3 regions of the Methylobacterium sp. 1A genome follow, and region 1 is predicted to be linked to each of the others. Evidence: predicted binding sites of a transcription regulator. Region 1 holds the regulator's gene; each other region holds the start of a gene.
What was found. The regulator PhoB, encoded in region 1, activates phosphate uptake and scavenging genes when phosphate is short. The targets are predictions, from matches to a motif close to TGTCATNNANCTGTCAT.
Positions count from the first base shown of each region.

Region 2: the regulator PhoB is predicted to act here: its motif matches at 2,343-2,359, upstream of ACX9MN_RS29150 (UDP-2,3-diacylglucosamine diphosphatase).
Region 3: the regulator PhoB is predicted to act here: its motif matches at 1,606-1,622, upstream of ACX9MN_RS00490 (YdcH family protein).

Region 1 covers NZ_JBYQVE010000001.1:2,761,554-2,765,692, forward strand. The annotation lists gene pstB (phosphate ABC transporter ATP-binding protein PstB) at 1-610, shown strand, start outside; gene phoU (phosphate signaling complex protein PhoU) at 720-1,439, shown strand; gene phoB (phosphate regulon transcriptional regulator PhoB) at 1,562-2,257, shown strand; gene ACX9MN_RS13495 (protein-disulfide reductase DsbD family protein) at 2,372-4,139, opposite strand, start outside.
Region 2 covers NZ_JBYQVE010000002.1:1,921,518-1,925,656, forward strand. The annotation lists gene rnhB (ribonuclease HII) at 1-381, opposite strand, end outside; gene ACX9MN_RS29145 (glycosyltransferase family 4 protein) at 420-1,466, opposite strand; gene ACX9MN_RS29150 (UDP-2,3-diacylglucosamine diphosphatase) at 1,477-2,274, opposite strand; gene ACX9MN_RS29155 (aminotransferase class V-fold PLP-dependent enzyme) at 2,812-4,020, shown strand; gene ACX9MN_RS29160 (D-2-hydroxyacid dehydrogenase) at 4,124-4,139, shown strand, end outside.
Region 3 covers NZ_JBYQVE010000001.1:99,346-103,484, forward strand. The annotation lists gene ACX9MN_RS00485 (propionyl-CoA synthetase) at 1-1,204, opposite strand, end outside; gene ACX9MN_RS00490 (YdcH family protein) at 1,410-1,592, opposite strand; gene ACX9MN_RS00495 (YdcH family protein) at 1,724-1,984, shown strand; gene purE (5-(carboxyamino)imidazole ribonucleotide mutase) at 2,063-2,563, shown strand; gene ACX9MN_RS00505 (5-(carboxyamino)imidazole ribonucleotide synthase) at 2,560-3,672, shown strand; gene ACX9MN_RS00510 (tetratricopeptide repeat protein) at 4,006-4,139, shown strand, end outside.

The DNA of each region.
Region 1 (4,139 bases):
CTTCAACCGGATCTACAGCCTCTACCCGGAGCAGCGGGCGGAGGGCGAGATCCTGCTCGACGGCGAGAACATCCTCAGCCCCTCCGTCGACCTGAACGAGCTGCGCTCGCGCATCGGCATGGTGTTTCAGAAGCCGACGCCGTTCCCGATGTCGATCTACGACAACGTGGCCTTCGGCCTGCGCCTCTACGAGAAGCTGCCGAAATCCGAGCTCGACGGCCGGATCGAGGAATCCCTGCGCAAGGCCGCCCTCTGGGACGAGGTGAAGGACAAGCTCCGGCAGCCCGGGACCGGCCTGTCGGGCGGCCAGCAGCAGCGCCTGTGCATCGCCCGGACGGTGGCGCAGAAGCCGGAGGTGATCCTGTTCGACGAGCCGACCTCGGCCCTCGACCCGATCTCGACCGGCCGCATCGAGGAGCTGATCGAGCAGCTGCGCGACGAGTTCACCATCGTGATCGTCACCCACAACATGCAGCAGGCGGCGCGCATCTCGCAGTTCACCGCCTTCATGTATCTGGGGCAGCTCGTCGAGTTCGGTCCGACCAACCGGATGTTCATGAACCCGACGGAACGCCGCACGCAGGACTACATCACCGGCCGCTTCGGCTAGTCTGCCGGGCCGCTCCGGTCCCGGGACCGCCGCTCGCGTCTCCGGCGCCCCGGCGGGTCCCGCAAGCCTCCCGGAGGGCCGTCCCCGGGACCCCATCGAAGGATCTGCCATGCCCGGCCATATCGTCACCTCCTACGACACCGACCTGGAGAACCTGCGTCGCTCGATCTCGGAGATGGGCGGCGTCGCCGAGAAGATGACCGCGGAGGCGACCGACGCCCTCGTGCGTCGGGACGACACGCTCGCCCAGGCGGTGATCCTCGCCGACAAGCGGCTCGACGCGCTGCAGCGGGACATCGAGGAGCGCGCCGTGCTGCTGATCGCCCGCCGCCAGCCCCTGGCCATCGACCTGCGCGAGACCATCTCGGCGATCCGCGTCTCCGGCGATCTGGAGCGGATCGGCGACCTCGCCAAGAACGTCGCCAAGCGCGTGGTGGCGATCTCCGACCAGGCGCCGGCCCAGAAGATCGTGCTCGGCGTGCGCCACATGAGCGACCTCGCCGAGGGTCAGCTGAAGGACGTGCTCGACGCCTACGGGAGCCGCGACGTCCAGGCGGCCCACGACGTCTGGGAGCGCGACGGCGAGATCGACGCCCTGTACAATTCCCTGTTCCGCGAGCTCCTGACCTACATGATGGAGGATCCGCGCAACATCTCGTTCTGCACGCATCTCCTGTTCTGCGCGAAGAACGTCGAGCGCATCGGCGACCACACCACCAACATCGCCGAGACGATCCACTACCTCGCCACGGGCGAGACGCTGGCGGGTGACCGGCCGAAGAACGACGCGTCGAACTACGCGACCGTGGACGGCGTGCAGGCGCCGTGAGGCGCCGACCCCGGCGCCTTCCTGTGGGCGCGGCCGGGGTCACTCTCCGTGCGGGTTGAGGCGGGGCGGCGCCTCCTGCACCATCCGGGGACCGCCCGCAGAACGAGTCTTCGAACGTGAGCATGCAAGTCCTGATCGTCGAGGACGAGGAGGCCCTGAGCACGCTGCTCCGCTACAACCTGGAGGCCGAGGGCTTCCTGGTGGATTCGGCGGCGCGCGGCGACGACGCCGAGCTGCTCCTCGCGGAGCGGATCCCGGACCTCGTCCTGCTCGACTGGATGCTGCCCGGCCTCTCGGGGATCGAGCTGTGCCGCCGGATCCGGGCGCGCCGGGAGACCGAGCGCCTGCCGGTGATCATGCTCACCGCCCGGGGCGAGGAGGGCGACCGCGTCCGCGGGCTCGGCACGGGCGCCGACGACTACATCGTCAAGCCGTTCTCGGTCCCGGAGCTGCTGGCCCGGATCCGCGCGCTCCTGCGCCGGGCCAAGCCCGCCCACGTCTCGGACCGGCTGGCGGCCGGCGACCTGGAACTCGACCGCACCGGCCACCGCGTCCGCCGCGGCGGCGAGGAGCTGCATCTGGGCCCCACGGAGTTCCGGCTCCTGGAATTCCTGATGCTGGCGCCGGGCCGGGTCTTCTCCCGCGAGCAGCTCCTCGACGGGGTGTGGGGCCACGACGTCTACATCGACGAGCGCACCGTCGACGTCCATGTCGGGCGGCTGCGCAAGGCGCTGAACGGCCCGCGCCAGACCGACCCGATCCGCACGGTCCGGGGCTCGGGCTACGCCTTCGACGAGACCTTCTCGCTGGAGGCCTGAGGCGGCCTCACGGGCCGTCCGGATAGGACTTCGCTCCGGCGCGCCGTCATCGCGAGCGGAGCGAAGACGGTGGGACGGGCCCGCGAAGATTCGCGCGTCCCGGCCTCCAGGGACTCAGCGCGCCAGCGCCGCGCTCCGGCCCGAGGCGGCCGGCACCGCCTCCAGCGCCGCCAGGACCGTCCCCTCGGTGAGGATCTGCGGCAGCACCTGGGACTCTCCCGTCCCGGTATAGAGCAGGTAGAGCGGGACGCCGCTGCGCCCGTGCTTCTCCAGGAGGCGGGTGATCTCGGGGTTCTGGTTGGTCCAGTCGCCCTTCATGTAGGTCACGCCGCGCTCGGCCATCGCGGCCCGCACGGCCTTGGTGTTGAGCGAGGTCGCCTCGTTGACCGCGCAGGTGATGCACCACGCGGCGGTCATGTCCACGAAGACGGGGCGGTGCGCGTCGACCAGGGCGTCGAGGCGCGCCTGCGTGAACGGCTCGATCCCGTCGGCGGCGGCCTGCGCGGCCGGCGCGGCGCGGTCCCGGGGCAGGGTGACGGCGAGGGCCCCGACGGCGATCAGCGCCAGCGCGGCGGCGGCCTGCGCGACCCGGCCGGCCCGCGGCGGGGCGGCGCGGCCGTGCTCCCAGGCCCAGGCGGCGAAGCCCACGAGGACGAGGCCGATCAGCGCCGCCAGCAGCCCGCGCGGGTCGACCTGCTGCGCCAGCACCCAGATCAGCCACGCCACGGTGGCGTAGACCGGGAAGGCCAGCACCTGCTTGAGGGTCTCCATCCAGGCGCCCGGCCGCGGCAGCGCCCGCAGGGCCGGCGGCCAGAGGGTCAGGAGCAGGAAGGGCAGGGCGAGGCCGAGGCCGAGGCTCGCGAAGACGGCGAGCGCCACGCCGGCGCTCTGGGTCAGCGCGAAGCCCACCGCCGAGCCCATGAACGGCGCCGTGCAAGGCGTCGCCACCAGGGTCGCGAGCACGCCGGTGAAGAACGAGCCGCTCAGGCCGCCGCGCCGGGTGAGGCCGTCGCCGAGGCCGGCGAGCCGGCCGCCGACATGGACCGCGCCCGAGAGGCTCAGGCCCATCGCGAACAGCAGGTAGGCGAGCCCCGCCACGATGGCGGGCGACTGGAGCTGGAACCCCCAGCCGATCGCGGCCCCGCCGCTCTTCAGGCCGATCAGCGCGGCGGCGAGCGCCAGGAAGCTCGCCAGGACGCCGGCCGTGTAGGCGAGGCCGTGGAGCCGCAGCCGGGCCGGCCCCTCGCCCGCGTGCCGCACGAGGCCGAGCACCTTGATCGACAGGACCGGGAAGACGCAGGGCATCAGATTGAGGATCAGGCCGCCGAGGAAGGCGAAGGCCGCGGCGGTCGCCAGCGTCAGCGCGTCGAAGTCGGCGGCGGCCGGCGCGGTCGCGGGCGGCGCGGTCGCGGCCGGCGCCGCGGCGGCCGGGAGGACCGGCTCGTCGCCGTACGCGAAGGCGAGCCGGCGGGTCCCGGCGGCGTCGACCTCCTCGACCGTCAGGACGCCGGGCAGCGCGGCAGGCACCGGGTCGGTCGGGCTGCTCCGGGCGAGGGTCAGGTGCAGGCCGGTCTCGTCGACGGTCATCACCTGCGCGGCGGCGTTGTCGATCGCGGTCTCGGCGTAGGGGAAGTACGCGGCGTTCCGGACCGCCTCGGGCTTGAGGCCGGCCGCGGCGAAATCGAGGCGCAGGGTGTCGCCCTGGCTCGACAGGCTCAGGGGCCAGAGCGCCGGCACGGGGAGCGCGGCGCGGGCGCGGGCGAACAGCGCGGCGTTGGCCGGGTCCGGCTCGGCCTTGCCGACCGACAGTGTCAGGGCGAGATCGGCCGAGCCGGGCACGCACTCGGTCTCGCAGACGAGGTAAGTCAGCTTGGCCTGGATC
Region 2 (4,139 bases), on a different contig from region 1:
GTCGAGGGTCGCGCCGCGGATGTTGATCCGGTCGATCAGGGCGCGCGACCCCGCCGCCACCGCGACCCGCGCGTGGGCGCGGATCAGGGGGGCCAACCGGTCGCGCACGGGCTCGGGGACGCGCTTGCTGTCGTCGAGGGCCGCGAGCAGGTCGGCCGGGATCGCCGCCGGATCGAACCAGACCGCGGCCACCACCACGGGCCCGCAGAGCGCGCCGCGCCCGACCTCGTCGCAGCCGATCGCCGCCGGATAGGCGGCGGCCCGGGCGGGATCGAACGGCCCGGCGACCGGGGGCCGGGCTCTGGCGGACCCGGCCGGTCCGGCGGGCGATCCGGCTGGCGGTCCGGCTGGCGGCTTGGCGGGTGGCTTGGCGGGTGGCATCGCGCCCTCCTGCCATTCCGCGCGGACGCCGTCACGCGTCAGGCGGCGTCGCGGGTGCTCCGGGCGCCGCCATGCGCCTCGACGATGTTGCCGAAGAACTGCCGCGCGCTCACGTCCCAGCCGCGGCGCAAGGCCTCGGCCCGGCACTCGGCGCGCGACAGGCGCAGGGCCGCCAGCGCGGCGACCCGCAGATCCGGGTCGAGCACGCCGACCCGCGTGCCGCCGACGACGTCGTTCGGACCCGGCACCGGGAAGGCCGCCACCGGGAGCCCGCTGGCCAGCGCCTCCAGGAGCACGATGCCGAACGTGTCGGTGAGGCTCGGGAAGACGAAGACGTCGCAGGCCGCGTAGACCGCCGAGAGGTCCGCACCGGTGCGGGTGCCGAGGAAGTGCGCCGCCGGCGCGAGCGCCTGCAGCCGCGCGCGGTCCGGGCCGTCGCCGACCACCACCTTGGTGCCGGGCAGGTCGAGGGCGAGGAAGGCCGCGACGTTCTTCTCCACCGCCAGCCGCCCGACGTAGAGGAACAGCGGCCCCGGCAGGCCGGCGAGTTCCGCCGGCACGGGCGTCCCGGGCTCGGCCGGCCGGAACCGCTCCGTGTCCACGCCCCGGGTCCAGCGCATCAGCCGGCCGAAACCCCGCGCCGCGAGCTCGCCCTGGAGCGAGGCGGTGCTGACCATCGTCCCGCGGGCGGCGCCGTGGAACCGGCGCAGGTACGCGTAGGACCACGCCTCCGGCACCGGGGCGCGGGCGGCGAGGTATTCCGGGAAGCGCGTGTGGTAGCTCGTCGTGAAGGGCAGGTCGTGCGCGAGGCAGTGCCGGCGCGCCGCGAGGCCGACCGGCCCCTCCGTGGCGATGTGCACGTGGCTCGGCCGCTCGGCCCGCCAGCGCGCCGCCACCCGCTCGCGCCCGGCATAGGCGAGGCGGATCTCCGGGTAGCCCGGCAGCGGCAGCGAGCGGAAATCCGCCACGGACAGCAGCGTCGTGGCGAAGCCGTGCTCCGGCGCGCGCCGGACCATCTGCTCGAGGGAGCGCACGACGCCGTTCACCTGGGGGTGCCACGCGTCGCTGGCGATCAGGAGCTTCACGGCGGCGCCCTCACGCCACCGCGCGCCGGCCCGGCAGGGGCTGCGGCACGACCTCGGCCTCCCGCGCCCGCAGGAGGCTCGGGTAGTGCAGCACCTCGATGCGGCCGTCGTAGTGCTCCACGAGCCCGGTGCAGGATTCCACCCAGTCGCCGGTGTTGAGGTAGCGCAGGTCGCCGATCGGCCGGTCCGCGGCGTGGTGGATGTGGCCGCAGATCACCCCGTCGGCGCCCTGGCGGCGGGCCTCCTCGGCCAGGATCGTCTCGAAGCGGCCGATGAAGCTCACCGCGTTCTTCACGCGCAGCTTCGCCCAGGCCGACAGCGACCAGTAGGACAGGCCGAGCCGCCGCCGCACCTTGTTGATCAGCGTGTTGAGGGAGAGCGCCAGCGTGTAGGCGCCGTCGCCCAGATGGGCGAGCCACGGCGAGTGGCGCACCACCATGTCGAACTGGTCGCCGTGGATGACGAGGTAGCGCTTGCCGTCCGCCGCCTCGTGGATCGCGGTCTCGGCGAGCTCGATGCCGCCGAAGCTCGTGCCCACGTAGTCGCGCAGGAACTCGTCGTGGTTGCCGGGCAGGTAGACGATCCGCGCGCCCTTGCGGACCTTGCGCAGGAGCTTCTGCACCACGTCGTTGTGCTCCTGCGGCCAGTACCAGCCCGAGCGCAGCTGCCAGCCGTCCACGATGTCGCCGACGAGGTAGATCGTGTCGGCGTCGTAGTCCTTCAGGAACGACAGCAGCAGGCCGGCCTGGCAGCCGCGCGTGCCGAGATGCAGGTCGGACAGGAACAGCGTCCGCACGCGGACCGGCATCTCCTCAACCTCGGCCACGGCATCCTCTCCCGGCGGCTGAACGGTGCCGGGATCCAGAGCGCGATCCGATCTCAGTTTGATGACGCGGGTTCCGACGGGGCGGAAAGACTTCGGTGTGCGGTGCCGCGAAGCCTCTCAACCGGAGCACGACTTCGTTGCGCCGCACAAAAAATTTTTTTGGCAAGTTCCGGAAGTTTTTCCGGTTTTCCTTTCGAGCTTCACCGCCTCATAATACCAAGAACCGGCCGCTCGGCACGAGCACGGCCGGACCTTGACAGGAAGGCGGCGAGGACGGCCCTGGAGCCGTTGGACGGGACGGCAATTCGGAGGCGACCGGCGCGCGGGGGCGCGCCGCGACGCGAGCGGCGTGAGGCCGCCTGCCGCTCCGCGGAGACCCCCCGATCACGGCAGAGGATGGCGTTCGAGGGGGTGCGGCGCGAGCCGCTCTCGACGGCGCCGGACCGACTCCCTGAGGACGCTTGGACAACCCGGCGCGGGTTCACGCCCGCGCGCAATGGACTTTTCGGAGGAAACATCATGGCCGCAACCCGGCGCCCCGGTCGCAACCACCTCTTCATCCCGGGCCCCACCAACATCCCGGAGCGCGTCCTGCGCGCCATGCACGTGCCGTCGGAGGATCACCGCTCGCCGAGCTTCCCCGAGCTGGTGAAGCCGCTCCTGCAGGACTCCAAGATGGTGTTCGGCTCGACCGCCGGGACGGTCATCCTGTTCCCGTCCTCGGGCACCGGCATCTGGGAATCGGCCCTGTCCAACACCCTCTGCCGCGGCGACACGGTGCTGACCTCGCGCTACGGCCAGTTCAGCCACCTCTGGGTCGACATGGCCCAGCGCCTCGGCCTCGACGTGGTCGTCCAGGAGGAGGAGTGGGGCACCGGCGCCGATCCGCAGAAGATCGAGGAGGCCCTGCGCGCCGACAAAGACCATAAGATCAAGGCCGTCATGGTCGTCCACAACGAGACCGCCACCGGCGTCACCAGCGACATCGGCGCGGTGCGGAAGGCGATCGACGCCGCCGGGCACCCGGCCCTGCTGTTCGTGGACGGCATCTCGTCGATCGGCTCTCTGCCGTTCGAGATGGACGCGTGGAAGGTCGACTGCGCCATCGCGGGCTCGCAGAAGGGCTTCATGCTGCCGGCCGGCCTCGGCCTGATCTGCATCAGCCCGAAGGCGCTCAAGATCGCCGAGAGCGGCACCGGCCGCAACGACCGGCTCGGCCACGCCTACTTCGCCTGGAAGGATCAGCTGGCCGCCAACGCCACCGGCTACTTCCCCTACACCCCCGTCCTGCCGCTGCTCTACGGCCTGCGCGAGGCCCTGGCGGTCGTGAAGGAAGAGGGGCTGGAGAACGTCTACCACCGCCACCACGTCCTCGCCGAGGCGACCCGCCAGGCGGTCGCGGCCTGGGGCCTCAAGCCCTGCGCCAAGGAGCCCAAGTGGAACTCCGACACGGTCACAGCGATCGTGGTGCCGGAGGGCGCCGACGCCGCCAAGGTGATCACCCACGCCTACGAGCGCTACAACCTCTCGCTGGGCGCCGGCCTGTCGAAAGTCGCCGGCAAGGTGTTCCGCATCGGCCACCTGGGCGACCTGAACGAGCTGTCGCTGCTGGGCGCCATCGCGGGCGCCGAGATGGCCATGCTCGATTGCGGCATCAAGGTCACGCCGGGCTCGGGCGTCGCAGCCGCCTCCAGCTACCTGCGCGAGAATCCGCTGCATAAGGCGTGATCTGCGCCCGCGATCGGGGCGGGACCGGGTTGCCGGGCCCGCCCCGACGCGCAAGTAAGAACAAGACTATCGAGGAAACCGCCCGTCGTACGAGAGGGGTCCTATGACCAAGAAGATCG
Region 3 (4,139 bases), 2.7 Mb from region 1:
TCTGCCACCAGTGGTCGACGACCGGTCGGCCCAATACGCGCTCGGCCCAGGCGACCGAGTCGGGGTCAGCGCGCTCGCCCGCCAGGAACAGGCTGCGGAAGGCCGAGAGGTCGTGATCGGCGATCCGGGCGCCCTTCGAATCCTCCTTCTTGATCGCCCGCAGGGCCGTGGGCGCGGTGAACAGGCAGACCACCCCGTACTCGGCGACCACCCGCCAGAAGGCACCGGCATCGGGCGTGCCGACAGGTTTTCCCTCGTAGAGGACCGTGGTGCAGCCGTGCAGGAGCGGCGCGTAGACGATGTAGGAATGACCGACGACCCAGCCGATGTCGGAGGCGCAGAAGTAGGTCTCGCCGGGCTGGACGCCGTAGAGGTTCGGCATCGACCAGGCCAGGGCGACGAGGTAGCCACCGGTATCGCGGACCACGCCCTTCGGCTTCCCGGTCGTGCCGGAGGTGTAGAGGACGTAGAGCGGGTCGGTGGCGGCGACCGGCACGCACGCCGCGCTCCGCCCCGCCGTCCGGGCGGCCGCCACGGTCTCACCCCAGTCGCGATCCCGGTCCGCGACGAGGGTCGCGGGCCCTTGCGGGCGCTGGAGGATCAGGCAGGCCTCCGGCTTGTGCCGCGAGGCCGCGATCGCCGCGTCGAGGAGCGGCTTGTAGGCGACCACGCGGTTCGGCTCGATCCCGCAGGAGGCGGCGAGCACCACCTTCGGCGCCGCGTCCTCGATCCGCACCGCCAGCTCGTTGGCCGCGAAGCCGCCGAACACCACCGAGTGAACCGCGCCGAGCCGGGCGCAGGCCAGCATGCCGAACAGCGCCTCGGGCACCATCGGCATGTACAGGATCACCCGGTCGCCCTTGCCGACGCCGAGGTCGGCCAGCACGGCGGCCAGCACCGCCACCTCGTCGCGCAGCGCCCGGTAGGTGATGCTGCGCTTGGTCCCGGTCACGGGCGAGTCGTAGCGGATCGCCACCTGATCCGCCCGGGCCCCGTCCGCGTGGCGGTCCACCGCGTTGTGGCAGGCGTTCAGGGTGCCGTCCGGGAACCAGCGTCCGTAGGGGCCGGAATCCGGCGCGAAGGCCCGCTCCGGCGCCCGCGCCCAGTCGAGGGCCCGCGCCGCACCGAGCCAGAACGCCTCGGGGTCGCGGCAGGCCGATTCGTAGATCTCCGGGTAGCGGCCCGGCAGGCTGGCTCTCGTCATCGGTTGGGCGTTTCCTCGCGGACCGCTCTCCGGCGGCGGGTCGCAGAGTAGCCCATTCTCGCGCGCACGGGAGTGGCCACGGGAGGGAGTGGCCACGGGCGTGACGGCCGCGGCTCGGTGCCCCCCATGAGAAAACCGCCGCACCGGGGCTCCCGATGCGGCGGTCGTCAGCGTGAATTCGCTATCGGATTGGACGTCTCAGGCGTCAGTGCAACGTGTCGTTGCCCGCCTGAAGCTTGTTGATCTCGTCCTTGAGGAGGAGTTTCCGTCGCTTCAGCTCGGCGATGTGGAGGTCGTTCGCCGAAGGTCTGTGGATCGCTTCCTGAATCTCGCGCTCGAGGGCTTCGTGCTTCCGGGCGAGTTGGTTCAGATGCGTCTGCAGCGACATGAGTCGAATCTCCTGTCATCGTTTCGACACAACGAGATTGGCACAGGATGCCGGACCTGTCGAAGCGTTTTCTGCTGCTAAGTCTGATGATTGCTTACCGCGCCGCCTTGTCCGGCGCCGGAGCGTGACGCATGCTCTCGGGCGACGAACGGTCTTCGGGTTCTCAGGTGACGATGGCGGACGAGGCGGGTGAGGGTGCGCAGTCGGACCTCCTGGGCGAACTGGCGCGGCTGCGCGAGGAGCACCGGGATCTCGACAGCGCCATCGAGGCGCTGGAGCGCAGCGTTGCCGGGGACCAGCTCCAGATCCAGCGCCTGAAGAAGCGCAAGCTCACGCTGCGCGACCGCATCTATCACATCGAGGACGCGCTCACGCCGGACATCATCGCCTGATGCCGGTGGACGCCCTCCGGCCCCGCCTTGCCGCAGGCCCGCGCCGCCTGTAAGCGCCCTCTTTTGCCGGGATCAACGATGGCGTCGCCTCCTCCGGTCGCGATCATCATGGGCAGCCAGTCCGACTGGGCGACCATGCGTCATGCCGCCGAGACGCTCGACGCGCTCGGCGTACCCTACGACGCGCGCATCGTGTCGGCCCACCGCACGCCGGACCGGCTCGTCGCCTTCGCCAAGGGCGCGGTCGCAGCCGGCCTCAAGGTGGTGATCGCCGGTGCGGGCGGCGCCGCGCACCTGCCCGGCATGGCGGCCGCGATGACCCGCCTGCCGGTCTTCGGCGTGCCGGTGGAGTCGAAGGCCCTCTCCGGCCAGGACAGCCTGCTCTCCATCGTCCAGATGCCGGCCGGCATCCCGGTGGGGACCCTGGCGATCGGCCGGGCCGGGGCGGTGAACGCGGCCCTGCTCGCCGCCGCCGTCCTGGCGCTGACCGATCCGGACCTGGCGGAGCGCCTGGAGGCGTGGCGCGCGGCCCAGAGCGCCTCGGTGGCCGAACGGCCGGTGACGGAAGAGAACGCGTGACGGACAAGATCCTCGGCCCCGGCTCCATCCTCGGCATCGTCGGTGGGGGCCAGCTCGGGCGCATGATCGCGCTCGCGGCGGCCGATTACGGCCTCAAGGCGCATGTCTACGCGCCCGACGCGGACAGCCCCGCCTTCGACGTGGCCGCCCGGACCACCTGCGCGGCCTACGACGACGCCGCGGCGCTGGCGGATTTCGCCCGCGGCGTCGACGTCGTGACCTACGAGTTCGAGAACATCCCGCACGCCACCGCCGACGTCCTCGCCCGGCACGCCGTCCTGCACCCGAACGCGCGCGCGCTCTCGACCACGCAGGACCGGCTCTCCGAGAAGGAGTTCATCAACGGCCTGGGCATTCCGACGGCGCCGTTCCGGGCGGTGGACACGCCCGACGACCTCGACCGGGCGATCGAGGTGATCGGCCTGCCGGCCGTGCTCAAGACCCGCCGCTTCGGCTACGACGGCAAGGGGCAGCGCATGCTCCGCGAGCGGGCCGAGGGCGACCGCAATGCCCTGTTCGCCGAGTTCGGCGGCGCGCCGCTGATCCTGGAGGGCTTCGTGCCGTTCGAGCGCGAGGTCTCGGTGGTGGGCGCGCGCGGGCGCGACGGCAGCTTCGCGGCCTACGACCTCTGCGAGAACGAGCACCGCGACCACATCCTCGCCCTGACCCGGGTGCCGGCGCCCGGCGTGTCCGCCGAAACGGGCCGCGCCGCCGTCGAGATCGCCCGGCGGATCGCCGACGCCCTCGACTATGTCGGCGTGCTCGCCGTCGAGATGTTCCTCGTCCGCGAGGACGGGGCGGAGCGGCTCGTGGTCAACGAGATCGCGCCCCGGGTGCACAATTCCGGCCACTGGACCAGCGAGGGCGCGCTGACTTCGCAGTTCGCCCAGCACGTGCGCGCCGTCTGCGGCTGGCCGCTGGGCGATGCGGGCCGGGTCGGCGGCCTGCCCGTCGAGATGCGCAACCTGATCGGCGCCCAGGCCGACGACTGGCACGCCCTGCTGGCCGAGCCCGGCGCCCACCTGCACCTGTACGGCAAGGGCGAGGCGCGCCCCGGCAGGAAGATGGGCCACGTCACGCGTCTCGGGCCTGGCCCGACCGGATCCTGAGGCTTCGAGGGCACACCCGCGTCGCCGCATGACCGCCGGAAGGCCGTTCGCGGTCCCGCGGAACGGTCGAGCCATACCTTCGCCACATCCCGCCGCTTCCACGACACCGTGGTCGGTTCCGAATGCTGCCGCTCGAGCCCGCCCGCACCGCTCCGGTCCCGCCGGGACCGGCGGGGGCCGGATCACGACGCGGCGCTTCTTAAGCCGGCCTTCACCGTGATGCGCGACGGTGCCCCGAACTCGGGCGTGCCCGGCGCTCGGCGCGGGCTCTTGGACTGTGAGGGGCGGGGCGGGCGCGCGCGGAGCGGGCGACGCCTCGGGGAGAGTGGGGCAATGAACGTACGCAACCGGCTGGGACGGAAGACGGCACTGATCGGCGCGGCCTTGGTCTCGGCTGCCGGCCTCGCGGGCTGCGAGACCGTCGGCAGCGCGGCCGGCCCGCGGCAATACGCGGTCCTGGAGAAGGA